Regions from separate parts of the Shewanella sp. S1-58-MNA-CIBAN-0166 genome, predicted to be linked through region 2. Evidence: predicted binding sites of a transcription regulator. Region 2 holds the regulator's gene; each other region holds the start of a gene.
What was found. Region 2 encodes MetJ, which represses methionine synthesis genes. Its sites were predicted from a motif close to TAGACGTCTAGACGTCTA; they were not measured.
Positions count from the first base shown of each region.

Region 1: a site for MetJ is predicted at 8,947-8,964, ahead of metH (methionine synthase). Genes of this name have one in related genera too.
Region 3: a site for MetJ is predicted at 4,794-4,811, ahead of serA (phosphoglycerate dehydrogenase). Genes of this name have one in related genera too.

Region 1 is NZ_JBEOPN010000051.1:2,670-13,871, forward strand. Features, by position in the region: gene trxC (thioredoxin TrxC) at 316-738, shown strand; gene AAEY99_RS20425 (DUF6795 domain-containing protein) at 1,086-1,628, shown strand; gene AAEY99_RS20430 (DUF6795 domain-containing protein) at 1,971-2,522, shown strand; gene AAEY99_RS20435 (lipase family protein) at 2,783-3,937, opposite strand; gene AAEY99_RS20440 (DUF6795 domain-containing protein) at 3,966-4,451, opposite strand; gene metH (methionine synthase) at 5,006-8,722, opposite strand; gene AAEY99_RS20450 (histidine phosphatase family protein) at 9,005-9,748, shown strand; cobalamin riboswitch at 9,967-10,087, shown strand; gene AAEY99_RS20455 (ABC transporter ATP-binding protein) at 10,167-10,976, shown strand; gene AAEY99_RS20460 (FecCD family ABC transporter permease) at 10,969-11,202, shown strand, end outside.
Region 2 is NZ_JBEOPN010000011.1:81,166-92,367, forward strand. Features, by position in the region: gene AAEY99_RS08905 (cupin domain-containing protein) at 1-53, opposite strand, end outside; gene AAEY99_RS08910 (cysteine-rich CWC family protein) at 108-440, opposite strand; gene AAEY99_RS08915 (c-type cytochrome) at 620-1,738, opposite strand; gene AAEY99_RS08920 (c-type cytochrome) at 1,749-2,336, opposite strand; gene metF (methylenetetrahydrofolate reductase) at 2,551-3,435, opposite strand; gene AAEY99_RS08930 (DUF1097 domain-containing protein) at 3,975-4,466, shown strand; gene AAEY99_RS08935 (hypothetical protein) at 4,767-4,976, opposite strand; gene AAEY99_RS08940 (bifunctional aspartate kinase/homoserine dehydrogenase II) at 5,141-7,534, opposite strand; gene metB (cystathionine gamma-synthase) at 7,666-8,835, opposite strand; gene metJ (met regulon transcriptional regulator MetJ) at 9,044-9,358, shown strand; gene AAEY99_RS08955 (sulfite exporter TauE/SafE family protein) at 9,434-10,174, shown strand; gene AAEY99_RS08960 (c-type cytochrome) at 10,531-10,860, shown strand; gene AAEY99_RS08965 (DUF3373 domain-containing protein) at 11,008-11,202, shown strand, end outside.
Region 3 is NZ_JBEOPN010000049.1:8,532-19,733, forward strand. Features, by position in the region: gene AAEY99_RS20230 (CYTH domain-containing protein) at 1-54, shown strand, start outside; gene katB (catalase KatB) at 207-1,667, opposite strand; gene AAEY99_RS20240 (YgjV family protein) at 1,931-2,173, opposite strand; gene AAEY99_RS20245 (PaaI family thioesterase) at 2,390-2,827, opposite strand; gene AAEY99_RS20250 (helix-turn-helix transcriptional regulator) at 2,973-3,641, opposite strand; gene AAEY99_RS20255 (DUF2238 domain-containing protein) at 4,126-4,746, opposite strand; gene serA (phosphoglycerate dehydrogenase) at 4,939-6,168, shown strand; gene ygfZ (tRNA-modifying protein YgfZ) at 6,334-7,296, shown strand; gene AAEY99_RS20270 (ABC transporter ATP-binding protein) at 7,442-8,146, shown strand; gene AAEY99_RS20275 (ABC transporter permease) at 8,151-10,748, shown strand; gene AAEY99_RS20280 (lipocalin-like domain-containing protein) at 10,745-11,202, shown strand, end outside.

The DNA of each region.
Region 1 (11,202 bases), on a different contig from region 2:
TCAAAGCTGGATTAATTTCCGTCGCAATTTTTCGCTGCTATTGTTTGGTTAAAAAGCGAAAAAGTTGCCGGAACGCTGAGGGTTTGCAAAGGGGTACAAGCGCTTTACCCCTTTGCTCTGGTGTGGGTGAAGCACCACGACGTTGGTGCCCGCAGGCCATAAATGAATTAGCCCGTGCAGGGTGGAACCTTGCGAACTTAAGCGTTGGTGCCCGCAGGCCATAATATGATAAAAAATTAAAACGATTATTCGTTTAACACATCAACAAGGTTTATGATTAAAGAGTCTCGATAATGAAGTTGATGAGGTCTCATCATGATAATAGCTTGCCCCCATTGCGATACCTTAAATCGCGTACCTGAAGAACGTCTTGAACAACAACCAACTTGCGGAAAGTGTAAACAAAGCCTATTCGTTGGTGAACCGATAGAGCTCACAGCCGTCAATTTTAGCCACCATGCTAATAAATCAGAATTACTGCTGGTCGTCGACTTTTGGGCTAGCTGGTGCGGTCCGTGTAAAAACTTTGCGCCAGTATTTACTCAAGCAGCTAAAAAGTGGGAGCCCAAATTCCGTTTCGGCAAGCTCAACACCGAAGAGCAGCAAGCCCTGGCTGCCCAATTTAATATTCGATCAATTCCAACCCTGATGGTATTTAAGCAAGGCAAGGTTATCGCTCAGCAATCAGGTGCCTTGCCTGCATCATCATTCAACCAATGGCTTGAATCGATTAAGTAAATTTTTATTAGTGCATACTTTTTATATTGTTAGTTCACATGTGAAAATAGAATGATGGATTAGTAAATTTGATGTTTTTAGTGCGTTTGTTACACCATATAGGGCTATAGATAACGAAAGATTTTTTGGCTAAAATTAGGTTCTCAATAAGTAGTAAAGACCAGTTCTATCTCTATTTTACTAATGGATATGGATATGGATATGGATATGTATCGCTGAGCAAGAGGTTGGGAGGATGTTAAAAAATATTATTGATAAATATCGTTATCTTCTATTGCTTACTGTTTCATTATTTTTATTTGTGGTCGTTTTTATTTCATATGCTTACCCCCGAAGGAGGTTAAGCTGTGTTTGGATTTTTGAAGCGATATGAGGTTGAGTTATCGGCTCCTGTGAAAGGGCGTATTATCAAGAATGGCATTCCAATTTCGGGTATGGAGATTGTTAGAGAGCTTTCCTATGGTGGCTATGATAAAGGCGAACCGGTTATAGACTATGCATTAACCGATACAAATGGTGAGTTTTCATTTAAAGAGATAAAAGTTAAGTCAAATGCCCCAGGTAATATTTTTGGACAAGATGCTCGTCTTAGGCAAGAAATTTACATTAAGAAAGATCTTGACGAGATCAAAGATGGGGAAGATAAGTATTACTGGCTTTGGTTTATAAGTAAAAATTGGACTTCAGTACCTTATTTAAACAAATTTTTGCTGCAGTTAAATGCCGATCTTAACAATAAAGAAGTTCAGCATGAGGTAGATTTAATTAAATTTGGTTTTAGACGTGATCATCCTTTACTTTCAATATGTTACTGGGAAGATGAATTAATTACGACTTATTACGGTGAATCTATGGATGTAGTGATAAATTTTAATGATTTAAAAAATTAATTAAATAGAGAATATTTAAAATTTTATTTTAAGGATAAAATAATCAGGTTGAGAACACGAACGTTTACGTACAGGGTTAGCATTTCTTTAAAACTTAATTTGTTCACTATATGGAGCTATATATAACGAAAAGGTTTTTGGCTAAAATTAGGCTAATTAAAGTAGTAAAGACCAGTTTTATCTCTACTTTACTAATGGATATGTATTTGTATCGCTGAGCAAGGGGTTGAGAGGATGTTAAAAAACATTATTAATAAATATCGTTACCTTCTATTACTTACTGTTTCATTATTTTATTTGTAATCGTTTTTTTCATATGTTTATCCTGAAGGAGATGAAACAGTGTTCGGATTTTTGAAACGATATGAAGTTGAGTTATCGGCTCCTGTCAAAGGCCGTATTACCCATAATGGCATTCCGGTTTCGGGTATGGAGGTTGTTAGAGAGCTCTCCTATGGTGGATATGATAAAGGCGAACCAATTATTGACTATGCATTAACTGATACAAATGGTGAGTTTTCATTTAACGAAGTTAAAGTTAAGTCTAATGCCCCAGGTAATATTTTTGGGCAAAATGCACGTTTGAAACAACATATATTTATTAAGAAAGACATCGATGAGATAAAAGATGATGGAGAGGACTCATATTGGCTTTGGAGGATAAGTAAGAGCTGGGTTTCAGTACCGTATTTACATCAGTATTTAATGCAATTAAATGCAGACTTACAAAATAAAGAATTGCAATATGAAGTTGATTTAAAACTGTTTGGTTTAATTAGTGATCAACCTCTTGTTTCTATATGCTACTGGCAAGATGAATTGTTCTCAACTTATTATGGTGAAGATTTAGAAGAAATTAAGAGTTTTGATGATTTAAAAGAGTCAATTTATTGATTTTATTTCCTCTACTTACTTTAAGGGGAGTGTAAACTTTATCTTAACATCATACATTTCTTAATCCAGTCAGTAAAGATTATCAATATGAAGCAAAGCTTAATGCTTGGGTAATAGAGTTCGGGAGTTTAGTGCTTATACATGATGATTCTGTTGATGGGATAAGAGATTACTCATGTATTTGGAGATATAAATAAAAGGTCCCGGTCACTGATTATATATTGCAGCGACAAGGACCTTTAAAATGTCATTATTTTTTATTACTTGTGTACTGATTTAATCGCGTCTTTCACGCTGCTATATAAGCGTGAAAGCATTTTATTGAAAATGGCTCGAATAGTGGCATAAGTTAAGTCAACTACGGTTGTGACTACAGCCCCTGCAAAAGACAACATATGGCCAAGTAGTCCTCTGACATCGTCGGCGAAAGAATCTGCCGCGGCAGCAATTTTTTCAAGGGTTTTAGCGACAAGATCATAGAATGTCAAACCGTAAGATGCCGTCGCTTGCGCTACAATTGCGCCATAATAGCCTGCCTCTTTTAAGACCGTAATTAATGCTGCGCTGAGTTTGTCACTCCACTGGTCTGAATAGCTTGCTTGATTGCGGTTTTCATAACGTAATTTTACCGGCTTTAAATATTCGCTAGCTTTAACATGTAAATGGCCCCAATGCTCAGTGTTTGCAGAGACTAAATAACCTGGTTCGGCTCCAGCTTTAGGATCCATACCATGAGCACTAATCCTCAAACCTTGACTGTTATCTAAGCGATATTCCACTCCTTGATAAGGCGCATGAATAAAAGGCCATAAAGGCACTTTTGGGACTACATCAGCGCCGTGGGTGCAGCGAAAAATTTGATTTAGTCTATGGGTGTTAGCCGAGGCAAAACCTTGTTGTCCAACTCTTGGGGAGCCAAAAGTGTATAAATTAATATTTGAAGCGTAGTTATTAACAGATGCCCAGTCTGCAGCTAGAGAAGCTAGTGCGCCACCTAAGCTATGACCGACAAAATGTATCGCTTTACCGGGATTTGATATACGCCACTTATCCAAAAAAGTCGCAATTTGTTGTCTTAGTGAAGCAAAAGCATTATTAAATCCAGCGTGCACTATTTGGTTACCATCACCGACACTTAAACCAAGTTGCGCATTCGTTCCCCAATCTGCAATAAGCTGAGTACCACGAATAGCGATGATTGCATCTCCTAGGTATTGTCCTTTACCTAATCCCATCACAGCAAAACCCGACTGGCGATTAAAAATAAATCCGCCTGTTTTTCCTATACCTTTGCTATTAATGGCAAAGTATTTTTCTATGTAGGTATTTCCAAATATGTCAGCATCCTCTGCATCAATTAAACTATAAACATTTGCTGCTAGTTCTGACGCTAACTTAGGCGATAATTGATTCATAAACTGTCCTTGTCATTTAATGGCTTTATTAATCGTATTTTTCTCTTTTCTGTACTTCCAATCGTTCTAATTCTGGCCAGCGACAAATACTCAATACCTGATAGCGCACAACACCACTAGGGAACGCTTCATCAATGATTTCATTTTTAACTTCTTCATTTGATACGTCGCAGTTTAATTGCGTCAACCTTTCAGCTAAATATGAAATATGTTTTTCACCTGTAGATACCGATAGCCAAAGTCTTAGATCTGAATGACTTCCTTCAGCGATTTTAATCGTTTGAGATACACGTGTTTCTGCAAAAGGCTTATTTGGATGTGCTGTGCTGTAAATGATTTCAGGAAAGCTAAATTTTCCATCAGCGTCTGTAGTGGTGTAGTCCCATTCTTTTTCTTCCATGACACCAGAGTATTGATAACCTCTTTTTAGCTTAATACCGGCTAGAGGTTTTCCCTCATGGGTTAAGCTACCTATCACTTCAGGAAATACTTCGACATCGACTTTTTTAAACATGCTAAACATTGACTCCTCCGAGTAGCAACTAACGGCGACAATCAGACACAGGAATGCAAAAATCCCAATATATGCTCTATAGGCCATAGATGAAGCAACTCCCTGCTTTTTAATTCATATGATTATTATTTAAACGAAGTTATTGTAGAGTGATTCTTTAAGGGTATCTATTATTATAAATGACTATTTTTTATAGTGTAATGATGAAAAGGGTATGTCCAGTTGAGATATTTTTACTTTATCCAGCAGTAAATTAAATTGAGAAGATCAAAGACGTTTTAAGTTATTTATTGTAAAAACGACGAAGCTGGATCCCGGCTAAAAAGCATTGCCGGAATAACGCTTGATTTGACCCGTGCAGTATGGAGCCTTTTGACCAAAATCCAAACCAAGTTTGGACATAAAAAAGAGTAACCGTGATGACTCAAGGTTACCCTTTTTTCAGGTTCACTTTTTATTCAGAAGCACTCTTTATTCAGAAGCACTATCTACTCTGGGTCTCTCTTTATTCAGGATCTCTTTCTACTCTTGATCTCATTCTATTCGAAATAAATCTATTCGGGATCATAGTCCAATATCGGTGACAACCACTTCTCTGCTTCTGCCAACGTCATGCCTTTACGCTGGGCATAGTCTTCTACCTGATCTTTACCAATATTAGTCACACCAAAATAGCGTGATTTTGGATGGGCAAAGTACCAGCCTGATACCGCTGCCGTTGGGTACATGGCAAAGCTTTCGGTGATATTCAAATCAATCGTTTCATCGGGTTTGAGTAAATCCCATAACAAGCCTTTTTCTGTGTGGTCTGGGCATGCTGGATAACCTGGCGCTGGGCGAATGCCTTTATAACGTTCGCGAATTAACGCTTCATTGTCGAGCACTTCATCGGCGGCATAACCCCAAAACTCTTTACGAACACGTTCGTGCATGCGCTCGGCAAAAGCTTCGGCTAAACGGTCGGCTAAACATTTGAGCATAATCGCGTTGTAGTCATCATGATTGGCTTCAAAGCGGGCAACATGTTCATCAATACCGTGTCCCGTCGTTACCGCAAAACCGCCCATGTAATCAGCAACGCCTGAATCTTTTGGAGCAACAAAGTCTGATAAACAGAAGTTGTCGTTACCCACGCGTTCAAGCTGCATACGTAGATGATGAGTGGTCATTTCTAATGTGGTGCGGCTTTCATCGGTATACAGTTCAATGTCGTCATGGTTGACGGTATTGGCTGGGAATAAACCGATCACGGCTTTGGCGGTAAGCCATTTTTCAGCAATAATTTGCTTCAACATGGCTTGGCCATCGGCAAATAATTTAACCGCTTCTTCACCAACGACTTTGTCTTTTAAAATTTCAGGGTAATGACCGTGCAGTTCCCAGCTTCTAAAGAACGGTGTCCAATCGATACGTTCGACTAGGTCTTCTAATGGATAGTCATCAAACACCTGGCGACCTAATACATTAGGCGTAAATGGGGTGTAGTTTTCCCAGTCGTGTTTACAGCGATTATCACGCGCGGCTTCAATCGACACGATGGTTTTACGCTTGGTTTGCGACAAACGTTTTTCACGCATCATGTCGTATTCTGCGTAGGCTTCGTCAATGGTTGCTTGGCGAGTGGCGTTATTAATCAGCTTAGACACCATAGGTACAGCGCGAGATGCATCGGCAATGTAAATTGCGCCGTGTGGGTAATGCGGTGCTATTTTTACTGCAGTATGAATTTTAGAGCAGGTTGCACCACCGATAATAGCAGGGATGGTTAAGCCTTCACGGTGGAAGGTTTTCACGTTGTGAACCATTTCATCCAAGCTTGGCGTGATTAAACCTGACATGCCGATGATGTCGATATTATGCTCTTTTACTGCATCGAGAATTTTATCGACCGATACCATGACCCCAAGATCGACCACTTCGTAGCCGTTACAGGCAAGTACTACTCCAACAATATTTTTACCGATGTCATGCACATCACCTTTTACGGTGACCATTAAAATTCGCCCGTTTGACTGGCCTGCAACCTTTTCAAGCTCAATATATGGGTTTAGGTAAGCGACGGCTTTTTTCATTACTCGTGCCGATTTGACCACTTGCGGTAAGAACATTTTGCCAGCACCAAATAAGTCGCCGACCACGTTCATGCCGTCCATCAGCGGTCCTTCAATAACATCGAGCGGGCGCACGGCTTCTTGACGAGCAGCTTCGGTGTCTTCATCAATAAATTCGGTAATGCCTTTAACCAATGCGTGCGATAAACGTTTGGATACCGGCCAGCTGCGCCAGGCTAAATCTTCTTTTTTGGCCACTTGTGAGCCATCGCCTCTAAAGCTTTCAGCGATGTCGAGTAGCTGCTCGGTGTTGTTTGAGTCGGCTACCGGACATGGTAAGTTTTGAACTACGTTTTCAACCCGTTTTTTGAGCTCTGGTTCAATATCATCGTATATGGCTAACTGACCAGCGTTAACAATACCCATGTCCATGCCGGCTTGAATGGCATGGTATAAAAACACCGCGTGAATGGCTTCGCGTACTGGGTTGTTACCGCGGAACGAGAATGACACGTTAGACACGCCGCCTGAGATCATTGCGTGTGGCAAGGTGGCTTTGATGTCTTTTATCGATTCGATAAAGTCGACTGCATAGTTGTCGTGTTCATCAATACCGGTGGCAATGGCGAAAATGTTAGGGTCAAAAATAATGTCTTCTGGTGGAAAGCCAACAACATCAACCAAAATGCGATAAGCACGGGTACAGATTTGGGTTTTACGCTCACGTGTATCGGCTTGGCCGTCTTCGTCAAAGGCCATTATAATGGCTGCCGCACCATAGCGTTTTACTAAGGTGGCTTGTTCAATAAATTTGGCTTCGCCTTCTTTCATCGAAATAGAGTTAACAATCGACTTGCCTTGAACGCATTTAAGCCCAGCTTCAATCACTTCCCACTTTGATGAGTCAATCATGATGGGCACGCGGGAGATGTCGGGCTCAGAGGCGATTAAGTTTAAAAACTTCGCCATTGACGCCACGCCATCAAGCATACCTTCGTCCATGTTGACGTCGATAATTTGTGCGCCATTTTCAACCTGCTCGCGCACGACATCTAAGGCTTCTTCAAACTTTTCTTCTTTAATTAAGCGTAAAAACTTAGCCGAACCGGTCACGTTAGCGCGCTCACCGACGTTAACAAATAACGAGTTTTTGTCGATAGTGAGTGGCTCTAAACCGGATAAACGACACGCCACAGGTATATCTGGTATCTGTCTTGGTTCGTGTCTGAGCACTGCTTCACGAATAGCACTAATGTGTGCGGGTGTACTACCACAACAACCGCCGACAATGTTGAGCATGCCTTCTTGAGCCCATTGATTAATGACTTCGGCCATTTCTTCTGGGGTTTCATCGTAGCCACCAAATTCGTTGGGTAAGCCAGCATTTGGGTGGGCAGAGACATAACATTCGGCAATACGTGACAATTCTTCAACGTACGGGCGCAGCTCTTTTGGTCCTAGGGCGCAGTTAAGGCCAATCGATAACGGCTTGATATGGCGCAAAGAGTTATAAAACGCTTCGGTGGTTTGGCCGGTTAATGTACGACCAGACGCGTCGGTAATAGTGCCAGAGATCATAACGGGTAGGCGATCGCCAAGTTGATCGAATACTTTTTCAATCGCAAATAGGGCGGCTTTGGCGTTTAAAGTATCAAAAATGGTTTCAACCATAATGATATCGGCGCCACCTTCAATTAAGGCGCTGGTGGATTCGACATAAGCGTCGACTAATTGGTCGAAACTGACATTACGAAACGCTGGGTCGTTAACGTCTGGACTGATAGAGCAAGTACGGTTGGTTGGGCCTAATACACCAGCAACATAACGTGGTGAACCTGTTTGCGTGGCCACTTCGTCGGCCGCTTGGCGGGCGACTCGAGCGCCAGCAAGGTTAATTTCAGCGGCTAGCGACTGCATATCGTAGTCGGCCATGGCAATAGTGGTGGCATTAAAGGTGTTGGTTTCAATAATGTCGGCACCGTTTAGCAGGTACTGAGTATGAATATCTTTAATGATTTGCGGTTGGCTGAGTACTAATAAGTCGTTGTTGCCTTTAACATCGCAATGCCAATCTTTAAAACGCTCGCCACGATAATCTTCTTCTTCCAACTTATAGTCTTGGATCATGGTGCCCATGGCGCCATCTAAAATCACAATACGCTGCGCTAACAATGCATTAAGTTGTTTAAGTGTTTGACTGTAAGAAGTCGATTTCGCCATAACAGTTACCTTTTATCACTATGTTGCTTGATACCTTGATTGAGATAAGCATACCCTTATTTTTACAATAGTAGGGCGATAACATCATTGCTGTGCACAAGTGTTGTAAATAACAGTTATACACAACGGTTGCTTTAACCGTTGCAGGCAATTGCCTTGGACAATTACTGCGTACAATGATTATCTTCTAAATGATTATCTTTTAAGATAGTATTTTAGACATATAAACGTATAGACGTCCATAGTACGCGAATTTTTATCACTAGAGCAAGGCTGAATTAAATGAAACAAGCCAAGATAATATTAATGCGCCATGGAGAATGCGAAGGTGGGGCAATATTTCGCGGCCAAACCGATGTAAAGCTCACCGACACTGGAATGGCCCAAATGCAGCAAGCGTTTGCTGAACTGCAATATCCAATTAGCCATGTGTTTAGTTCGCCATTGCAACGGTGTCAGCAATTCAGCCAGCCTTTAACGCAGCGATTAACATTACCGTTAACGACGATACCAGCACTGCAAGAAATTGATTTTGGTGTCTGGGATGGGCAATTGTTTGATGCAATTTATCAGCAAAATCCAGGTAAATTTGATGCTTACTGGCATAACCCATGGTTGGCTGATAGCACGCCTGATAAAGCCGAGTCGGTAAGCGATTTTGCTGCGCGAGTAGAAGCCGGGCTCATGAGCGTGGTTGATGAACTGTGGCGCTCACGTCATCAGCAGCACTCTTGTTTACTGTCTATCGACGAACAACAAGGGCAAAGCTTGCCGCAAACTGCTCAAGCTGTCGATTGTCCCCATGCGTTAGTGGTTACTCACGGTGGGGTGATGCGCTGTTTAATGGGCTACGTGCTTAAGGTTGGCCAATCTAGCGGAATATTCGCTAACCTAGCGATCCCCTATGCTGCTATTATGGTGCTCGATGTATATTGGCCTGATGATGTTGATAAGGTTGACGCTTTTCAAGCGACAGCAATGAATAGCAATACCGCTAAAGTGAGCTTTACATTACATTGGCCGTAACACTTCATTGGCTGAGCGTTACAACCATAGTGTCATTATTTTTGCGCCATAATTTGCGTAATAATTTGCATAATAATCTGCGCCATAACGTGCGTAGTCATTAGTGTCACAATTTGCATAGTTATTTGCATAGTTATTTGCAAAGTTATTTGCAAAGTTATCAGCGCCGTAATTTGAATAGTTATTTGCGTCATAATTGTCGTAATAATCTGCGTCGAAACCATAGTGCCTTTCAAGGTATTGGGAATTGGGATAAGCCCAAACTGTACCCGCAACTGTAGATGTACCCATCGAATATGGGGACATAAGTCAGATACCAGCTTTGAATCGCCTCAATATCCATGCCTAAGCGGGTGACTTAGGGGAGTTATTAAATAGATGTTTGTGTTAATTAATTGGACATGGCGGGCTAACTTTCATGTCTGAATCTGTATTAGATGTAAATCATCTTTTTTGGCAAGTCGATAATAAAACGATTCTGGCGGACATTCATTTCAGTTTGCCTAAAGGCCAGATGCTAGGACTAATTGGTCCCAATGGCGCAGGAAAGTCGAGCCTGTTACGCTGCTTATATCGCTATATTGTGCCGACCAGCGGCGATATTGAGATATTTTCTAAACCCATCAGTGAGTATTCCTCTAAGTTGTTAGCGCAGAATATTGCTGTGGTGCAACAAGATACCCCGCATTATTTTGACATGACCACCGAGCAATTAGTGTCGATGGGGCTTACTCCGCATAAAGGCTTGTTTGACTCAAACACAGCCCAAGACCGTGAACGTGTGGTGAGTGCCTTAACCAAAGTGGGATTACAGCAAAAAGCTCAGCAACAATATGAACTGTTATCTGGCGGTGAAAAACAACGTGCCCTAATTGCCCGAGCCATTGTGCAACAGCCGCATATTCTTATTTTAGATGAACCGACCAATCACTTAGATATTCGTTATCAAATTCAAATTCTTGAACTCGTTGCATCTTTAGGCATCAGTGTTATTGCTTCTATACACGATCTGAATTTAGCCAGTGCAATGTGCGATAAATTACTGCTACTCGACCAAGGACGATTAATTGCTAAAGGTACCCCAACAGAAGTGCTAACCGAGCGGCAAATTAGTGACGTGTTTGGTGTGTGCTGCGACATTAATCTTCACCCACAACACGGTAAGCCGCTGATCAGTTATTTTTATGGTTACCAACCGAGTCAGAAAGGATGCCCCGATCATGATTGATGCATCGCAACGTCGCTACTATGTTTGTTTCAGTCTGTTGGTATTGGCTACACTGCTTACCCCGATATTTGCCGCCAGTTTTGGGGCGGCTAACATTCATCTTAATGACGTATTAATGATATTTAATACCTTATTGGGCGGCGACATGCCGAGTGCGATTGAAGGCAGTGAACATGCGGTTACGATAACCCAACGTATTGTGCTTGAATTACGCTTACCGAGAATT
Region 2 (11,202 bases):
TGCTGGTCGAACAAAGAGAACTTGTCATTGAAATTGATCACTTTCGTTGGCATAGAAACGCCCCTAATGAATGGTCATTATGATTATGGCTATAGTTATGGTTATAGTTATGGTTTGAGTTCTGATTCAGATTTTGGTTCTGGTTCTGGTTCTGGTTCTGGTTCTGGTTCTGGTTCTGGTTCTGGTTCTGGTGAATAAGTTTCAACGGGGTCTGTGTTGAATTGTTGCACCAATTTAGTCATACATGACTGACAAACACATTGGCCATTAGGTAAATCAACCAAAGTAGATGCGGCTTTGTACTGCTCAATAATCAATGGCATGTCTAACGTTTGCTTAGCACACCAGCATGCATCAATGGCTAATCCTTGCTCCATCGCACAACCGTTAGCTTGCTGGCAAAGTGGGCACGATTGTGCTGCTGAAGTAAATAATGTCATTGTCCAGCCTGTATGGTGATGATGATGACTGAATATACTGACATTTAGCATCATGCTCAATAAGCGCTCTGCGTATTACATTTCTGAAAATGAATTAACAACCAATAAAAATACCCACTAAGCGTTAACTTAATGGGTATAACTGACAAAGATTAATGGTTTAGACTAAGCAAATATAATTACTTTATATTATTTTTAAGCGGAAAAACCGGATACGAAGCCGTGCCCAAAACAGGTTTGCCGGCAACGGATTGGCCATAATATCCTTGGTGCTTATGATAGGTGGCTTGAGTCTTACTCACATCACCGTTAAAACGAGGATCTTGTGGCCGATCAAACGAATTAAGGTAAGCCGCTACATCCCAAGCTTGCTGAACTGTTAATTGCACGCTTTTGCCTAACGGCATATTTTCATAAATAAAGTCAGCAGCTGTATTTACCCTATGCATGCCTGCGCCCCAATTATAGCTTTGAGCTCCCCATAATGGTGGTAATGCAGTAACACCAGCAATCACTTGTCCTTGGCCATCTTCACTATGACAAACTTGGCAATGTGCTTGATAAACTATCTGACCACGTTCAGGAGAATAAGCCAGTTCAGGTTGAGGTGTTTTCGGATAGCCGCGCCCAGGAAGCTGGCTTAACGCTGCAGTATCCAAATGTTTAGCAATAGCTGCTGGCATTGGGAAATCATCCCGTTTACCGCCTTTAACCAACTCCACATCAGACAACTCAGGCACTGGGCCTGCAACCTTGTATTGATCCATTAATCCGCTCATGCCCAACCAGTAAGAATAGGCCGATATTGCCACAAGTTCAGGAGAGTTTGCCGCCGGAGCTTTACCGTTCATTGAATAGGTAAAACAACCTTGTATGCGCTCTTGAAAAGAGTTTACTTTATCGTTTTTCTTACGATAAGCAGGGTAAGCAAAGTATGCCGCCCATAAAGGCGACGAATTAGCTTGTCGTCCTGAATTCATATGGCAGTTAACACAATTGAGCTCATTGCCAACGTACTTGTCTCGTAGCTGTTGGGTGTTAACAAACAATTGATAACCTAACCGAACCTTGTCACCAAAATCCCCCTCGGGAATAGCAGTTAATAGTGCGGGTTGAAGATAAACAGCATCAACTTTTTTCTCCAGCGCAGGTAATGCAGCTTGGCGATCGGGTAGTGTCGTCGAAGACTCTGACGATTTTACCGCAGTAGGCTTAGCCGGAACTTCGGTCAATAATTCATCGGCCTGTAAAGGCAAGCTAAACAGAGCGCCAATGGTCAATAGCGATAATAATTTCATAGCCATGTCCTTATTTTATATTGGCAAAAAACTGAGATAACCCATCGATTTCGGCAGCCGTTAATTTCAGCGCAATATTGCCCATCATGTTATCAGCATCGCCTGTACGAGAGCCCTCTTGCCAGGCTAATAATTGGGTTTTAAGGTAACTGGCTTGCTGCCCCGCTAAACGAGGAAACTGCCCGCCACCCACGGCAGATGGACCATGGCAACTAACACATGCTGGAATGGTACGTGACCAGTCACCTTGAAAGGCTAATTTTTCGAACGGATCGCTAATACCAACCTTGTCACCGCGAAATTGGAGCGGAATGTCAGCAACAGGTTGCTGACTAAAATATTGCGCTACCACAGCAATATTGTCACCTTGCACCGTTGCAGCCATTGCTAACATGGTTGGATTTTGACGTTTTCCTGCATGAAATAACGCAAGTTGATTGCTGATGTAATCGGCAGATAAGCCTGCTAAACGAGGGCCAATAATGTCGATACCTTGACCTTGTGCACCGTGGCAAGAAGTACATAGCTGAGCCGCAGCAGGAACCGGCAGTTGTGGGGAAGTTGTTTCTGCAGCTTCTGCGGTCATAACAGTTAGCATCGTTATGCCAGCCAATGCAGCGAGCTTGTAAAAGGATGTTTTCATCATCACACCTCTTTAGTCATTCGTTATTGGTTATTGGTTATTGGTTATTGTCTTACCACCATAGGCTAAATATATTCAAAAAAGAATACGGCAAACGTCGAATATTTAAACAAAAACCCCGTTAATGGAACCATTAACAGGGTTTTAATTGAGTGAATTTTACACTGTACTACTTTGGACGCACGCCTAATGTATGGCAAATGGCATACGTTAGTTCTGCACGATTAAGGGTATAAAAATGGAAATCTTTAACACCTTCACGGGACAATACTTTCACCATATCAATAGCAACGTTGGCACCCACTAACTGACGTGTTGCTGGGTCGTCATCTAAACCTTCAAATTGACGATGTAACCAATGTGGAATAGCGACATTGGTCATGCCAGCAAAACGCTTAGTCTGTTTAAAGTTAGTCACAGGTAATATCCCTGGAATAATCTCAACATCTATACCAGCTGTAACGCAACGGTCGCGAAAACGTAAGTAGGATTCAACATCAAAGAAAAATTGAGTAATGGCGCGGTTAGCACCCGCATCAATCTTTTTCTTTAAGTTAATTAAATCGGCCTGCGCATTACGCGCATCAGGATGCACTTCAGGATACGCCGCTACCGAAATATCAAAGTCGGCCACTGAGCGCAGTAAACGCACTAAGTCATTGGCAAAGCGAGTTGGTTTTGGGCTACCGTCAGGTAAATCACCGCGCAATGCCACGATGTCTCTAATACCAGAATTCCAATAATGCTTTGCCAGCTCAACCAATTCTTCATCACTAGCATCAACCAAGGTTAAATGCGGCGCAGCGAGTAGATTGGTTTCTTTCTGGATACGTTCAATCACGCTATGAGTACGGTCACGTACACCAGAATTGGCACCGTATGTTACTGATACAAATTTAGGGTTCAATGGTTCTAAACGACGAATAGAATTCCACAAAATCTCTTCCATTGCTGGCGTTGATGGCGGAAAAAACTCAAAAGACACATTAATATCATTCAGCTCAGACAAGCTCTGATTTAACGACTGGGCATGTTGTGCATGATGAAAAGCCATAATGTATTCCTTTAACTTCTGTAACACTTAGGAGTCTATACCAATCAGCTTAAATGATTAACTTAACCTAAATCATTTGGCCGTTTGGACGTCTATATGTCCATATACTAGTTTAACTGCATACTAAGTCAAGCTAAAAAACCATCAATAAGCAATTTGTAATAATCACATTAACGCTAGGCCTAAATCATAGACAATATAAAACGGCTGAAAACAGCCGTTTGTTCATCTATCTGCAGGCTTTTTGTTCATCAGCCTGCAAACAGTGTCATTTGATAATGTTCAAATTATTTTTTAAAAAGTGCGCTAACACTTAGGTTCTAACAAAGTTAATAGCATTAGTGACTATATCTGGTGTTAATGTGCGGTAGACATGATGACTCTCTGACAATTATCGAGTTGCATAACGTTTGGTTTTATTAGCAGTTGCTTTTATTTGCGAACTGGATCGACTTTTGTAAAACCTAACTGCCTAAATTTAGTTTATTGTGCTAAATTTAGAACTCACCGTTCTAATTTTAATCTTTTGTGAGGCAACCATGGCGCATCGTTGGCAAATTGCAATTTCTGCTGGTTTATTAGCGGCTGTTTGGGCTGGTCTTGCTGATGTATTTCATCTCGTGACATGGGTCGGCTTTCTGGGCTGCAGTACCTTTTTCGCTCAAACAGAAACAGGTGCTAAAGGCATGATGATGGCGATGATGACCAATCTTTCCGGTGTATTCTGGGGCTGGTTAATTATTGCAGGCAGCGGTGTTCTAGGTTCGCCAATGATCAGCTATGCATTAACAGGCATTGTCACCGCATTTATGTGCTTACAAGCCAGTAATAAAAACTTCGCCTTTATTCCCGGCACCTTTATCGGTTGTTGCATCACTTTTGCCTTAAATGCTGATATAGCCGCTATCATTCCACCACTTATTATCGGCGCCGTACTCGGTTACAGCATGAGCCTACTCACAGGCCTATTAATAACGTTAACCGATAAAACAGCTGAATCATTAAAAGATGACGCAGTAGAAGAAGCCTAAGCACCCAAGGGCTTAGATTGTGTCGCCTTAAGAGTATTCGTTACCTGAGAATAAATAAAGATAACTAAAGACTGGGCCAATCTTTAAATACTCGCAAAAATAGTATCCATAAACATCACTTCAAATTGGTCGAACTCTCGATCGGATATTCATATAATAAAAAGTCTAAGCCCTTCTATTATTAAGCTTTTTCAGCACTTAAAATAAGGACGCAGCTTTATGCTACCTATTCATTTTTATTATCTATTGTTCGTTTATGTCGAGGAGATGATTAAGCTTACATGGAACAATCTCATTAGATTACTGATACCAAATGGTAATATTTAACGTCGCTGGCATAAATGACCCACCGCTTTGAGTTTGTTTAATTTCGGTGATTTCTATAGATGTTTGTGTGGATAACCATAAATTAATTTCGTCTTGTAAACCACAATCAGCTTGTTCTATCGGTTTCATCCAAAAGCTTAGTTTAGGTTTTAACACTTTAGTAAATACTTTGATTTTCATCATTATTTTGAACTCCATTTCAAGATGTGAACACTTGTCATCTAACATTTTAGTATTTATGCGTTGAGCGGTTTGCGGCAAATAAAGAAAAGAGCTGAATTTCAGCTCATAAACATTCCCGAGATGACATAAAAAAAGACCATTAATAATGGTCTTTTTTAACAAAACTACTCTTGCAACAAGTCTTTGCAAATATGCACCAAATCCGACTGCACAGCTGCAGCAGTCACCTCACGCCCAGCCCCTGGGCCGCGAATAATCAATGGATTACCTTGATAAAACGCACTGCGAATAACAAACACATTATCCCCTGGGGTTAAATTGGCATAAGGATGATTATTATCAACCCACTGCAAACCCACTTCAGCCTGTAACTTACCTTCCACTTTATCCAGCGAAGCCACATAACGTAGCACCTTGTTCTGTTCAGCCGCAGCGACATACTGCTGCAACAAATCATCGTCTAACTCACTGATGCGTGTTAAAAAATCTTCTAGTGACAACTCTGCTAAAGCTTGAGGTACTAATGAGTTAAGACTAATATCGTCTAGCTCTACCGCTAAACCAATCTCGCGAGCCAAGATTAACAACTTACGTTGCATATCGCGGCCAGATAAGTCATCGCGTGGATCAGGTTCAGTAATGCCTAAACTGCGAGCATGCAGTACTAATTCTGAGAACGGCTTACTGCCATCATAATTTTCGAACAACCAACATAACGTGCCCGAGAAAATACCACCCACAGCTTCAATAGTGTCACCACTATTACGTAAGTCATTTAACGCATGTTGAATAGGTAAACCTGCGCCACAGCTGGCGTTATAACGCCAAAATAAGCGGCGATTACTCAGCTGCTGCTTTAATTCACGATAAAATGGCAATGGCCCTGAGCCGGCTAATTTATTGGCACTTACCACATGAATACCACGGGCAAATAGCTCGGGATATTGTAAGGTTAAAGCAGCACTCGCACTGATATCTAAGGCGACAATTTCATCGCATGATAACTGCGCTAATTGATCAAAAAGCTGATCATAATCCCATTCAATACCTTGCTGTTGATAATCTTGCTGCCATTGTTCAAGGTTAATTCCGTCGTTAGAAATTAATGCTTTTTTCGAACCGACTAAACCAACAAGCTCAACAGAGGCTTCAAGTTCGTGATCTAATGCTGGACTGGCGCGTTTAAACAAATCAATCCACGCCTCACCAATGTTACCCACTCCCAGCAATAACACTCCAATACGCATTCTTGGTCCAGCACAACGACGATGTACTTTTTGGGTCAATAAACTCACTTGAGCTTGCGGGACTAAAGTGACCAAACTTAATGCATCTTGATAAATCGGTTTGGCATCACGGCTGAGTAGTCGGGCAAAACTGCGTCTAAAGTGATGAGCATCGGCACTGACTAATGCCACTAGGCCTAAGTCAGTTTGGGCACTCAACTCTTCAATCAAAAATTCACTGCTGTATTGAGTGAGTAAAGCTTGCACTTGTTTCTGGCTTTCAAGCGTTAACGCCAACTCAAACTTATGTTGTGCTAGCGACCAATAAGCTAACGGTGTGATACCTGCTTTATCCAAAATGGCCAACAATGGTTCAATGTCTGCGTTCATTTTAAAACTAAACAACACCACTTCATTTAAGTTAGTGACCACAGGCGCACTCGCTGATGAACTCAGTGGCGCGATTAAAGTAAAGTCGGTGTGTGAAGCATAGCTTGAGCGTACCGCTAGGCTCACGTCGGTATTAAATAACGGCTGTAAGGTACGAGAATGCAGTACAGGAGAGCCCAGGCGCGCTAAGCGGTCAGCTTCGGCTAATGACATACTCTTGAGTAATTTAGCATCATTAATTTTATTCGGGTCGGCGTTAAATACCCCTTCAACGTCGGTCCAAATGGTCACACGCTCAATGTCAGCTAAGCTGGCAATTAAGGTGGCACTAAAATCAGAACCATTGCGACCCAGCAATAAGGTATCGCCGTGGCGGTTAGCGCATATAAAGCCGGTGATCACTAAACGCTCTTGCGGGTGCAAGGCTAATAAGGCCTGTACCTTGTCACGAGACTCAGCCACTAAAATATTGGGTACGGCGCCTTCATCGGCTACCAAAATAGAGCACGCATCGACATGAGTCGCAGCTACGCCCATTTCTCGTAACAAAGCGGCCATTAAGCGCGCCGACCAACGTTCACCAAAACTCACCACTTGGTTTAATTGGTAATCGTTACGTTGCTCTAAAGATAATAAGCTGACTAACTGAGATTTGTCGGTAGACAAACGTTCGCGTAAATCACGCGCTTGCTCGTTTGATAATAATTGTTCAATTAACGTCTGCTGGTAACTGATCAGAATTTGCAGCTCTTCTTGCCACAACTGACCGCTGTCACGCAGGCTCAATAATTTGTATAAGAAGTTAGTCGTTTTTCCGGCGGCGGATACCACAACTAAATCATCACTCTGACCATGCGTAAGTAGAATATGTGCAACACGGCGATAGCAATCTGCATCCGCTAAACTTGAACCACCAAACTTATGTAAATGACTTCGCGTCATTACTGACTCCTTAAACAACTACGACTTTTGTTGCGACTGCTAGACTTCTATTTTGAAACCAATAGTGTTGCAAGTGCATGTTTTGCTATTTTACCCAATTTGGTCGAAACCACAGCTAACTTAAACTCGAATTAAGCTGATTTTATCGCGGCAACAGCTGCTAGGCCTGCTTGAATATCGGCCAAGAGGTCATCTGCATCTTCAATACCGACAGATAGTCTCAATAAAGTCTCTTTAATACCAGCCTCTTGCCTTGCTTGTGGGTCCATTGCTCTATGGGTCATGGTGGCCGGAACGGCGACTAAACTTTCCACTCCGCCTAAACTTTCGGCAACACTAAACAACGACAGCGCCTTTAAAAATGCCACCACTTCCGCTTCGCCGCCGATTAACTCAAAACTTAACATAGCGCCAAAGCCTTGTTGTTGTTTTGCCGCAATTTCGTGACCTAGATGGTCTTTTAAACCCGGATAATACACCTTGGCCACAACATCACTGGCGCTGAGTAACTCAACAATCTTTTGTGCATTACGTTGATGCTCACGAATTCGTACCGCTAAAGTACGTAAGCCTCGCAAGGTTAAATAACTGTCAAATGCTGAACCCGTAAGCCCAAGAGTATTTGACCACCAATGTAACAACTCACCCACTTGAGGATCTTTAGCCACTACCGCTCCACCGACCACATCGCTATGACCATTGATGTATTTGGTGGTTGAGTGAATAACAATGTCTGCACCTAATAATAATGGCTGCTGTAATATTGGTGATAAAAAGGTGTTATCGACTGTCACTAGCGCGCCAACGTCATGGCAAGCGATACTAATGGCATTAATGTCTACCACCCGCAATAAAGGATTCGATGGCGTTTCTAACCACACCATTTTCGGTTTTTGAGCTATCGCTTTGCTCAGCGCTTGCGCATCAGTTTGATCAACAACCAATAACTTAAATTGGCCTTTTTTGGCCAAGTTAGTAAATAAGCGGTAACTGCCACCATAACAATCGTGCGGCACAACCAATAAATCCTCTGGGCCAAGTAAGCTAGTCACCAATGTAATCGCCGCCATGCCGGTACATGTCACCACGCCGGTAGCACCTTGCTCGAGTTTGGCGAGTGCGTCACCTAAAATACATCGAGTAGGATTACCCGAACGACTGTAATCAAACTCGCGCGGATTATTGTGGCCATCGAATGAATAATTGGTCGATAAATAAATCGGTGGCACGATAGCACCATGTTGTGTGTCTGTTTCAATACCTTGGCGAACGGCCAATGTGGCGTTTTGATGCTTAGTCATGGTGACTCCTAAAATTTCACAAACACACAAAGAGATGTCTAGACGTCCAAATTTACCTAAGAGATCCCCATCCGTCAACTTAAATAGACGTTTAGACGTCTAAACATCAAGAAATCTATTTGCAATCGGGATTAAATAGTAGCAATAATTTGACTAGAGATTGTAACGGTTTAAAATCTGCAGCGTATTTATCGTTAAGGGTAAGTTAATGACTGAGTGGAATGGCGAATATATCAGCCCATATGCCGAGCACGGCAAAAAAAATGAACAAGTAAAAAAAATTACGGTTTCTATCCCTTTAAAAGTATTAAAAGTACTGACGGATGAGCGGACGCGTCGCCAGATAAATAATCTGCGCCATGCAACTAACAGTGAACTGCTATGCGAAGCATTTTTGCATGCGTACACAGGTCAACCATTACCTTATGACGGTGATCTATCAAAAGATCAGCCTGATAGCATTCCAAGTGAAGCGAAAAAGTTAATGGATGATATGGGTATCGAGTGGGAAGAGCTCGAATAATTCACTGATTAGTCAATACCTCACAGACTTTGAAACGACCCTAATAAGAAGTCGTCATGTTTTTAAAGAGAACTTATGATGTCATTTATCGATCCAACGACCTTGATACTGGCATCAATTATCGTGTTTTTTGGCGCGCTAACCCAAAGCTTAATTGGCTTTGGGTTAGCCGTTGTTGCTAGCCCGCTGCTGTATATTGTTAATCCTCAATTAGTTCCTGTTCCTATTATTGTTATGGGCTTTGCCATTTCTGCAATGACCTTATTTAGAGAACGCGGTCACCTACAATTTAATGGTTTGCAATATGCCTTACTCGGGCGGATCCCTGGGGGGTTTTTAGGCGCTGGATTATTGCTGTTTGCCCCACAAGCCATACTCGGCTTAGTGATTGCAGGCATTGTGTTTATTGCTGTTATTCTTAGCATTTTTCGCTTTACCGCCCCCATTAATCGCCTCAGTTTATTTATCGCTGGGGTATTTTCAGGCATATTTGGCAATATTGCTGCTATCGGTGGTCCACCAATGGCCATTTTGCTTGCAGGCCAAGACCCAAGTCAGTTTAGAGCGGCATTATCTGCCTTTTTCGTGTTTAGCTCATTAATTGCCTTAGCTATTCTAACCATCGTCGGCTTAGTTGAAGTGAAGCATTTATGGCTATCACTGCTATTATTGCCTTCAGTCGTTGCTGGTTATCTTGTCTCAGGTAGATTAATTGGCCGCGTTGATAAAGATAAAACCCGCATAGTCACCTTAGTGTTATGTAGTATTAGTGCCACTGTATTAGTGATTATGTCGACCAACACGTTAATGAGCTAATCAGCTATTCTGTACCTGTAAACAAAACCAGCCATCAATGGGCTTGTTCGCTAATAATGATTAAAATCTTCCCCTTCTATTTATCAAGCAGTCTATTTCTCACCTAAAAACGCCATCAATAAGTATCAAAAAAACCACTTTTATCTCCTCTAGCAAAATCCTCATCTTGGCGCAATAGATCCACATCACACTAGTTCATTAGATTTCTTTCAATTAACTTTTTTTCAATTAGATTTTTCTCATGGATATGATCTACTTCAAATTAACACTACTCACTTTTAGGTAACATTGTTTACAGCAAAGAAATAATTAAATGCTGTTAATGCACAACCCTAATAAGCCCGACAGAGGACAAAATGATGAACACTTACATTAAAGTTGGTATCGCAGTTGCTATGGCATTATCACTTGGCACCCAAGTGATGGCCGCAGATGGTGGTAATCCTAAAAAAGGTAAGCACCTGTACAAAAAAGAATGTAAAGCCTGCCACAGCGCTAACAGTGAAGGTCCTGAATTAACCCCAATGACCAAAACCATGAGCCAATGGGATCGTTTTTTCACCCGTGATAAGCACAAAGCCAAACCTGCCGTTTTTGAAGCCTTATCAGAAAAAGACATAAAAGACATTCAACAGTTCTTATATGACCACGCCGCCGATTCAGACCAACCAGCTACCTGCGGCTAAATCATCAATGCTGAGTATCTTTTCGTTCTAAAAGAAACATCAGCCAATAAACCAAACGAAAAACTGTGAGGCTTAGCCTCAGGGATTCTGACACAAAAAATTTGCCAAATTGACCTTGTTAGTTGGCAAATAAAGGGGAGAAAGACCATGAGAACTCTCATCTCAATATTAGTGGCTAACGCGCTCTTTATGAGCGGCGCAAGCCTAGCAGCAGATACCGATGCACAAAAAATTGCCGACCTTAAACAGCAACTCGCTACTATTAATGAAGATCTTGATGATTTAAATTCACGAGTTGACAAAACCGAGCGTCACACAGCCTTAGACAGAATAGCCATTACG
Region 3 (11,202 bases), on a different contig from region 2:
TTTGCCATGGAGCACTCGCGAAAAAGTGCCTTAAAAGTCCCTATTTACTGGTAAGCGTGCATATTCCCCATAATTGGTTACACGCCCACATATATTAGTGATGAATAGTAAAACAGGAAGATAATGATTATCTTCCTGTTTTACTAAACAACTAATCTGTTAGCGTTAAGGCCTTAATCGTCGCTTATTCTTTGGCAAAATACAGGTTACTTTGCCAAAGCCTGCTTAACACGTTGACCGTAATCAACATCCGCTTTAGTAAAATGATCGACCATTTTTTGTTGCACATCTAAGGTTGTTTGACTGAGTGTGCCCGCAATCGTTTCCACTAAACGATTTTTCTCTGCTTCACTGAAGATACGATATAGATTACCCGCTTGGGTAAAGTCATCTTGGTTATAACGACTAAAGCGTGCAGCCTCTCCTTCTAAACGTAACGGTGGTTCTTCAAAACTTGCATTTTCAGTGAGTGGTGCAACGCTGTTAGGACCATAATTAACACTGGCATCACCACCGGTTTGGCTACCTTGATAAGGACACTGTGTTCCTGCCATAGCACCAGCACGTTGATGATGGTTGGCTTTAGCGGCATGCGGACAGTTAACGGGTAATTGATTATAATTAGTCCCTATACGGTAGCGCTGCGCATCTGCATATGAAAACAAACGGGCTTGCAGCATTTTGTCTGGCGACGCCCCCACTCCTGGCACTAAGTTACTTGGTGCTAATGCCACTTGTTCAACTTCAGCAAAGTAGTTTTGTGGTAAACGGTTTAGCTCAAGTTCACCCACTTCAATCAACGGATAATCACTGTGCGGCCATACTTTAGTCAAATCAAATGGATTAATGGCGTAAGTATTGGCATCAGCTTCTGGCATAATTTGCACATTCACAGTCCAACGCGGGAAGTTAGCATCATTAATTGCTGCCACCATGTCGCGTTGTGATGAATCAGGATCTATCCCTTTTAGTATATCTGCTTGTTCGCCGGTTAAATTTACCACGCCTTGCTGTGATTTAAAGTGGAACTTAACCCAAAAACGTTCACCCTTAGCATTCCAAAACGAGAACGTGTGCGAACCATAACCATGCATTTGTCTGTAGTTAGCCGGAATACCACGGTCTGACATTAATATGGTCACCTGATGCATCGACTCTGGATTGAGCGCCCAAAAGTCCCACATTGCTTGGGGATCTTTTAAATTAGTTTGTGGGTGACGTTTCTGAGTGTGAATAAAGTCAGGGAATTTAATACCGTCACGAATAAAGAATGTCGGGGTATTATTACCGACAATATCGTGGTTACCACGAGCAGTATAAAAACGTAGTCCAAAACCGCGTGGATCACGCTCTGCATCTGCTGACCCCATTTCTCCGCCTACCGTAGAGAAGCGCATAAATGTTTCAGTCTGCTTGCCGACACCATTAAAATGATCCGCTATGGTAAATTCACTTAAATCTTTAGTTAGTGTAAACGTCCCATATACACCAGTCCCTTTAGCATGTACCACACGCTCAGGAATACGTTCACGGTTAAAATGAGCCAGCTTCTCTATTAAATGCCAATCTTGTAAAAGCAGTGGACCACGTTCACCAGCCGAGATTGAATTTTGATCATCTGCTATCGGGGCGCCATTTTGGCTGGTTAAATAATTACCTTGATTCATTTTTTTGCTCCTATGTGCGGTCTACTAACCACTGCTCAATTAAGTCATAAACTGTTGCCATGATGATTTTCCTCACTCAACTCATCATTCGATGGACACATAATAGAAGCACTTCAGAATTACATAAAACGATTAAAATAGATTATTACAAACTAAAAAAGCGATTATGTAATTTATTAAGGATAGGAAAAACAGATTAAAACTAAAATGCAGGCAATAAAAAAGCCAAACTGATTATTTGGCTTTATCGAGACACAATGTGACTATTCAGTGGGTGGAGTAGGCTCACGGTATAACTTCACTAAATAATAGAGATCAATTAATACAATAAAAAAGTTAACCAGCGCCACAGGGATCGCATCAATCGCGAGGCCATAAGCCACAAACAACCCTGCACCAATTAAGTTCCACCAGCGTAGTTTTTTAATGTCTGACATCATCAGCGAAATAGCCACAACGACAGAGGCTAAATATCCTACCCATTCCCAGATGTTGATACTGTCCATGGATTTTCCTTATATTAATATGCCTACACCAATGCAAGCGAGTAACAACATTAAGCTAACGGAGTCAGTGAAAAACGTTATTGCTTAACGCACTTATTGGCACACTTGATAGACTAAATAAGCAAAGCACCTTATAAAAAAATACACTATTAACAAGGTTAAACCTTGATCTATCGATGATTATAAGGCCTATCGATTTATAGTATCTATAATAGCTTATCGCTCTACAACCGCTGCCGTCATTCGTGAAATACAACAAAGTTCACCCGCACTGTTACGAATAAGAACTTCCCAAACCGAACTGCGTTTACCTAAATGCACAGGTTTAGCCGTTGCAGTTAATTCACCATTACGTGATGCTTTCAAATGATTTGCGTTGATTTCTTGGCCGACACAATAATAACGGGTAAAGTCGACCACAAAGTTGGCGGCATAACTGGCTACTGTTTCTGCTAGTGCGACGTTCGCACCACCATGAACAATCCCTAATGGATTATGTACGGCTGGATTAGCTGGCATTGTGGCAACCATATAATCGTCGCCGATTTCAGTAATTTTAATGCCCAATGTTTGCATTAAGGTGCCCTTTCCCTGCATCCCTGCATCTAAACGAGCACAATCTTCTAAAGTGACAGTGTTAAACCAAATACTCATTCTTAATATCCATCATTATTATTATTAGAAAACTCAGTGTACTGATTAGCTTACCTTTTTGAAAGAAAAACGCGATCAATAACATTAACCCATTAAAAAGGAGCCTAAGCTCCTTTTATAGTTATTAACTAAATCTATATGTACGTTAACTCACTAATTCGCAATGGCTTTGGTAGGTCTGTGCCCAACGCAATAACTCAACTCGGTTACGAGACTCCGTTTTACGGAAAATAGATGAGATATGCGCTTTTACAGTATGTTCACTAATACACAAGCGCTGGGCAATTTCTTTATTACGCGCACCGCTAGAAACAAGCTGAATAATGGTTCTTTCTCGACTGGTTAATCTTTGGAGGATGGCCACGGTATCTGCAGGGATTTCAACGTTGGTATCGAGTTGCTGGACTAAACGTCTAAAAATCTTACTAATCAGTGGACGGTCGTACCACAATTCATCAGAAACCATTTTACGCAGACCCGTCAGCATTAAGTCCATGCGTTGATCACTGTATAACAAACCCCGTACGCCTAAGAGTAATGCTGACTCTTGATCAAGTGATCCACGTTCAACTTGGTACAATGCTACAGGGACATGCTCCACTAAACGCGATACCAGTAACGGGATACCCTTACTGTCTAAGGCCGCACCTTTTTGTGAAACAAGATAAAAGTTGTTGGATTTTTTTTCTAACTCAAGCTCAGCCGCATGTTTTACAATTCGAGTTTTCAACCCGATAGATTCTGCCAAAATAGCTAAATGGCAAGGTGCTGCGATTTGGTGTAAAAACACCAACTCATCAATATTTGAACTCATCACTCTTCTCCCTGAAAAGTACATTATTGCTCAACATACCTTGAGCACATCCTGAGGCTATATACTATACGTAAATGAAATACGTTTACTAGCCTTCAAAACTAGGCTGAGCAGATAGTTTACTTTTTGTCGTTATATTAGAGCATGTTCTTTCTTCATTCGTTAATCGCGTTACGAGATAAATCGACTCACCAAAAAAGTGGCTATTAGGTTAAGTCGGCCATTATCAATCACGATTCTTATAATAAAAAACCTTCCTATACAGCAAGCATAGTAAAAATTTGTTAGTTGATATGACTATTATGTAAGTCTAAAGTATGAATAGTAAATTTGACTGACTTTGCGTAGACTTTATCACTAACCCAAGACTGATAAGCTCATACTTTCAATTCGCTCAACATCATCAATCTCTCATCAATGCTAGCAGCCAAATTTACTCATTTTATGACAAAATAAGCTAACTAAATAAGTTAAGTGAGCCTTATCATACCGGAGGCTGGTTAAGCGCCATTTTGGTCGCTATTTGTTTATTATGAAGAGACGATAACAACAGTAAGCCACATACCCCACCAATTAATGCTAGAAACATGTCAGATTGAGTATCCCAAACATATCCTTGAGTGCCTAAAAATGCCTCGGCATTTTCACCGGTAGCAATGGCAACCCACCATTCAACTAATTCGTAAAAAGCTGAAAACGCCAACACAAAACATACTGCTAAAAACTGACACCAAGCACCTATTTGCATGACATTTTTACGAATAAATATTTCGCGAGCTAATATTACCGGAATAAAACCCTGAGCAAAATGGCCGACTTTATCGTAATTATTGCGCTCGCCGCCCATCACTTGCGCTAGCCAGTCAAATAACGGCACTTCAGCATAGGTATAACGTGCACCGACAAATAACACACAGCAATGCACTAAAATAAGTGCATAAGCTAACGTAGTCAGAGGAAAGCTTTTACGACTAAAAAATAAAATAGGTAATGCGATTAACGCAGGTATCGCTTCTAACCACCAAGTGAACATATCTTTAGGTGCGCTAACTGACCACAACAGTACTAATAGATAAATCCCTATCCATATAACCTTACTCTTCATCTTAATTCTCTCCATGAGATATTGTTCTCAAATTAGAATATAAACTTTAGCCATCTAGCCCTCTACAAGCGCTTAAAAAAGTGCTACTTTGATAATGCGCCGGAAGTCCGCATTTATATCATAACTATTAGTATAAGCATTAGTATAACCATTAGCTTAAGCACCATTTAATGATAAGAGGGTACCCATATCATGGCGAAACACTCGCTTGACAAGGATAAGATCAAAATCCTGCTGTTGGAGGGCGTCCACCAAACTGCGGTCGATGTACTAGAACGTGCAGGTTATACCAACATTGAATACCATAAAGCCTCGTTAGGCGAAGAGGCTTTGATTGCATCAATTAAAGATGCTCACTTTGTTGGATTACGCTCCCGCACCCAGCTTACTGCGGAAGTATTGCACCGTGCAGAAAAGTTGGTTGCGATTGGTTGTTTTTGTATTGGCACCAACCAAGTCGATTTAGCCACGGCCGAGAAACTGGGTATTCCTGTTTTCAACGCCCCTTTCTCCAACACGCGCAGTGTTGCTGAATTGGTGATTGGTGAAATCATCATGCTGATGCGTGGCATTCCACAGCGCAATGCCATGTCACATCGTGGCGGTTGGTTGAAGAGTGCTAATGGCAGTGTTGAAGTCCGTGGTAAAACCTTAGGTGTGATTGGTTATGGCCATATTGGTACTCAACTGGGTATTTTGGCTGAAACCTTGGGCATGAGAGTGATTTTCTTTGATATTGAAGATAAGTTACCGTTAGGCAATGCCTCTCAAGTTCACTCTATGGACAAGTTATTGGCCCAAGCAGACGTTGTTAGCCTGCATGTACCTGAAACACCGCAAACTAAAGACATGTTCGCTAAAGCTGAATTTGCTCAAATGCGTCAAGGCAGTTTCTTTATCAATGCCTCTCGCGGAACTGTTGTTGATATCGAAGACTTAGCCGATGCCCTGAAGTCAGAACATCTTGCGGGTGCTGCGATTGACGTATTCCCGGTAGAACCTAAGTCGAATGATGATGAATTCATCTCTCCACTGCGTGGCTTAGACAATGTATTACTCACACCGCATATTGGTGGTAGTACTGCTGAAGCACAGGAGAATATCGGCGTAGAAGTGGCTGGCAAACTGGTGAAATACTCAGATAACGGTTCTACCCTGTCTGCGGTCAATTTCCCTGAAGTGTCTTTAGCGCAACATAGCGGTACCTCACGCTTATTGCACATTCATCAAAACCGTCCTGGTGTATTGATTAAAATTAACCAAGCGTTTTCTGAAAAAGGCATTAACATTGCTGCTCAGTACTTACAAACCACTGCTGAAATTGGTTACGTGGTAATGGAAGTCGATTCTGATCAAGCTGAAGAAGCATTGGTTGAATTAAAATCTATTGAAGGCACTATCCGTGCGCGGGTATTGTTTTAAACTGACTTTTATAAGCAATTAACTTGAGTTAATTGTCTTCCTAAAAAGCTACCTTGTGCACAAGGTAGCTTTTTTATTGGCTTTAAAACCATAGCCCCCTGTTGAGCATTCTATTAATCCGTTACACTCCAACCATACCGTCTTATTCACACGTTAGGGATAGTTATGACCATTTCAGTAAACCAACCAGATTGGGATTTTATCGCCACGTCTCCTGAATTAATGTTATCAAGTTTGACGCATATGGGGTTAATCGAAATCACTGGTGAGCAAGGGCGCAGTTTCATTCATGGCCAAGTCACCACAGATATTACCTCCCTTGGCACAAACGAGTGGAAATGGGGTGCTCATTGCGACCCTAAAGGTAAAATGCTCGCCAGTTTCCGTGGGTTTTCAATCGGCGATAGCTTATTCATGTTACTGCCAAAAAGTACTTTAAGCTTGGATTTACCTCAGTTACAAAAATACGCTGTATTCAGTAAAGCCGAACTCGCCGATGTCAGCAATGATTATCTAATAATGGGTATTGCGGGCCCAAAAGCACAAGCCTTTGCAACTGAACATTTTGGCGATGTATCGCAACCACTTAGCCTTGTTGAGCAAGGTGTGATTATTCGTGATGGTGAACGTTTTATTGCCATTATTAACAATGCAGCAGCACAAACCATTATCAGCCAATCTGGACAAACATTGTTTGCTGCCAGTGCATGGCAAGCATTGGAAATTAAAGCCGGTTATCCAAACATAGATGCCGCTCATTCCGGCCAGTACGTTGCGCAAATGTGCAACCTGCAAGCCATTAATGGCATTAGCTTTACCAAAGGCTGTTACATGGGCCAGGAAACCATTGCCAGGATGAAATATCGCGGTGGCAATAAACGTGCATTGTATATTTTGTCTGGTACTACCAAGCAAACCATCAGCACTGACACTCAATTAGAAATTGCCCTTGAAGGCGGCTTCCGTCGTGGTGGCAATATCATTGAATGCGTCCAATATGGTGACAAGGTACTGCTTACCGCGGTGTTGCCAAATGATACCGAAAACAACGCTCAACTTCGTATTACCGGAGATGAAAGCTCACAGCTAACTATTATCGAGTTGCCATATTCTTTAGCAGATGCTTAATTAATTGATGTTGTATCTTCATTAAGCGAGCCATTGGCTCGCTTTTTTATTTTTTGAACATTAATGATCTATATCACGTATATTATTGATAATATTACTCTGTTTATTCAGAACTTCAATTAAGCTAATTCGTTATGGAGCGACTATGACTACTATCGTCACCTTAGAAAATATTAGTAAAGGGTTCCGCGATGGCGAGTCATTTCATTCGGTGCTTAATCACGTCAACCTGACTTTGCAGCAAGGTCAAACTATCGCATTAACCGGGCCTAGCGGCAGCGGTAAAAGTACCTTACTGAATATCATTGGTGGCTTTGAAACCATAGACAACGGTGACATGTTAATCCGTCAGGCTGATAACATGCGATCGGTGACAAAGTGGCAAGATAAGCAATGGAGCCAATATCGACGTCAGTCGCTCGGGGTTATATTCCAACAATTTAACTTACTCACACCATTAAATGTGCGCGACAACATTCAATTTTCACTGGCGCTAAATCAGTTAGCATGGAGCCCTTGGTGTGATGAACTTTGCCACCAGCTAGGATTAACGCCATTGTTAGACCGCAACGTTGAAAACTTATCCGGTGGACAACAACAGCGAGTGGCTATCGCGCGGGCATTAGCTCACAAACCACAACTCATATTAGCCGACGAACCGACAGGTAATCTTGATCAACACGCCGGATTACAAGTCATGCAACTACTTACCGAACTCGCTCAACAAGCCAACTGTTGTATTTTAATGGTGACTCACAGCGAACAATGTGCCGCATTTATGCAGCATCGCTGGCACGTCGAAAATCAGCAGATTGTGATTAACCCTGCTGACATGACGTTGCAAGGTTAAGCCCATGACAACTAACTTTTCATCATACTTATTCTCAATTAAGCGCTTAAGGTTATGCTTGCACTTGTTTGCCAGCCATTATCGTCATGCCCCCCTGCAAGCCAGTGCTATTTTACTGGGCATCATGCTCGCGGTAACGTTACTGATTGGCGTATACGCCACCAACGAAAACGCCAAACAAAGCTATGGTAATGTATCCGAACTAATGAGCCAACAAGCTCGCTTATCGATTAGCCACCGTACAGAAAGCAGTATTGATGAGTCAGTTTATTTTGCATTAGCCAATGCAGGATTCAATACCATTGCCAGCATTGAAGGCATCGCAACCGATGAACAAGGCCGATTATGGCGGGTTAATAGTAGTGATGTAGTTGCCGCTATGACCAGCAACATGCAACAGCAAAAATCAGGTGCTAGCTCATCGATAACAGCGACGCATATTCCGCTAGCAGAATTACTGGCAGGCAAACCCAAAGTGCTAATGTCGGCAAGCCAGCGCGAACGTATGAATAAAGTGACCAACAACTCTGACCGCATAATACTGAACGACACTGCTGTTGAACTCGTTGCCATTGATGATTCGTGGGGGCTTGGTTCGGCAATTTTGGCCGATATCTCACTCGCTCAACCCTTGTTGAATATGCAGGGTAAGTTAAGTTACGTTGCCGTATTTGATTCACCCTCTTCAAATGCAAATATCTCAGCCGCAAACGAATCAGAAACAGATGAGCAACTGATAGCTCGATTAACGAACACCCTAACCCAAGCAGGTATTGATACCAGTAAGCTAAATTTCACCACCCAAACGAGTGAAGGCGAATCGCTTACCGCCCTCACTGCCAGCTTTCATCTTAATCTTGATGCCATGAGCATGTTGGCCTTTGTTGTCGGCTTATTTATTGCCTACAACGGGGTTCGTTATAGCTTAATGAAGCGTCAAAAATTGCTGGTGCAAATCATGCAGCAAGGGCTCGATAGGCACACCATCATGCTTGCCCTAAGCATTGAAATAGTCTGTTTAGTGTTTATTGGCTGTGTATTAGGTTTTATTGTCGGACTGCAATTATCGCAATGGCTACAACCTATGGTCGCCATCACTCTTGAACAGCTTTATGGCGCCAAATTATTACCCGGAAACTGGCAATGGCAATGGTTTGCACAAGCACTCATATTAACCTTGTCAGCGGCATTTGCTGCTTGTATTCCCATGCTGATAAACCTGATTAACACCCCACTTGCGCAAGGGGCTCAAAAACAACCACAAAGCCAACAATTCGGCATTATTCATTGGCGACAATTTATCATCGCAGCATTGCTAATCTTAGTGTGTACTATCGCCTTCGCCTTTACCGAACAGTATCGCCATAGCCTAGTATTACTGGGTATTCTCTCGGTTGCGATTCCGTTGTTGTTACCTCAATTTTTACATTGGGGAGTTAACTTACTCAGTCCATTTATGCCTAAAGGACTGTGGCAATACGTGATTGCCGAAACCAAAGAGATTATTGCTCCTCTCGCGCTGGCGATGATGGCAATGCTGCTAGCTTTGTGTGCCAATATTGCCATGAACACCTTAGTGGGCAGTTTTGAAATTACCTTAAAAAAATGGCTCGATGCCCGTTTGCATGCAGATTTATACATTAGACCCAATCCAAACCAAATCGATACATTAACGATATTATTGGAACAAGATCCCAAGGTTGAAGCGATTTATGAGCAATGGACTGTCGACAGCAACCTTAATCGAATTGAAACGCCGCAAACACAGGTTGCTATCCACCTTGTCAGTCGTGACCATTTGTCTTTAACCGAAACAACTGTATTTAAAACCACAGCCGATGACTTTTGGACAACATTCACAGCAGGTGAAAGCCTGATGATAAGTGAACCATTATCGATAAAATACCAACTCAATATAGGCGATAAAGTTCAACTATCGCAACTTGGTCAAGCTAGCTTGAACATTGGCGGAATTTATTACGATTACGGTAATCCCCAAGGCGAAGCGATTATTACTCAGTCCTTATGGCAGCAATCTCAATTACCCGCCAAACCCATTAGCCTAGCCGTGTCTTATCAAGGTGATATTACTCCACTACAAGACAATATTAGCCAGCAAATCAATCTGTCTTCTGCTTACATGTACAGCCAGCAGCGAATTAAGACTGAAGCGATTAACATATTTAATAAAACATTCTCAATCACTGTAGTGCTTAATAGCTTAACCTTACTCGTAGCTGCCATTGGCTTATTCAGTGCCTGTATGATGCTAACGCAAGCGAGGCAAGCACCATTAGCCCGCTTGTATGCTCTAGGTGTTAGTCGTAATCAATTACGGATGATGGTGTTAGTGCAAATGCTATTTATCGTGTTATTAACCTGCTTGGTCGCGTTACCGACAGGCGCGTTACTGGGTTATTTATTAATTCATAAAGTCACGTTACAAGCATTTGGCTGGAGCATCGCCATGGTGTGGGATTGGGCGGCATATGCTCAAGTGGTGATCATTGCTGTAGTCAGTTGTTTACTTGCAGTGTGTTTACCTTTGTATTGGCAAACCAGAAAACCCTTGATATCCAGCTTGCAACAGGAAGCACTATGACCTCTTTCACTTTCAAGAGCGTACTCAACGTCGCGTTCAAAACTGTTAGCTACAGAGTGCAGAAGCAATGGTTGATGGTCATTGTCTTTCCTCTTAGCGCATTGCTAGTGGCTTGCTCTCCTCAGCAAAATGTTGCAGTAAAACAGTCTACCATTAGCAGTATGTCGTCAGCTTCTGCTGAAGGTTATAGCGAAGTAATTCAAGGTAAAACCTTACTCTTTCCGCAAGACCACTTAGCTCACGATGACTTTAAAATTGAGTGGTGGTATTTAACCGCAAACTTGACCACCGCTGCAGGTGAAGATGTAGGCGTGCAATGGACTCAATTTCGTATCGGAATGACACCACCAGTAAGCCTTCAAGCGACAACAACGAATAATTGGGTGACCAATCAGCTTTACATGGCACATGCCGCGGTAACCACAAATACTGAACATTTAATGGCCGAAAAATG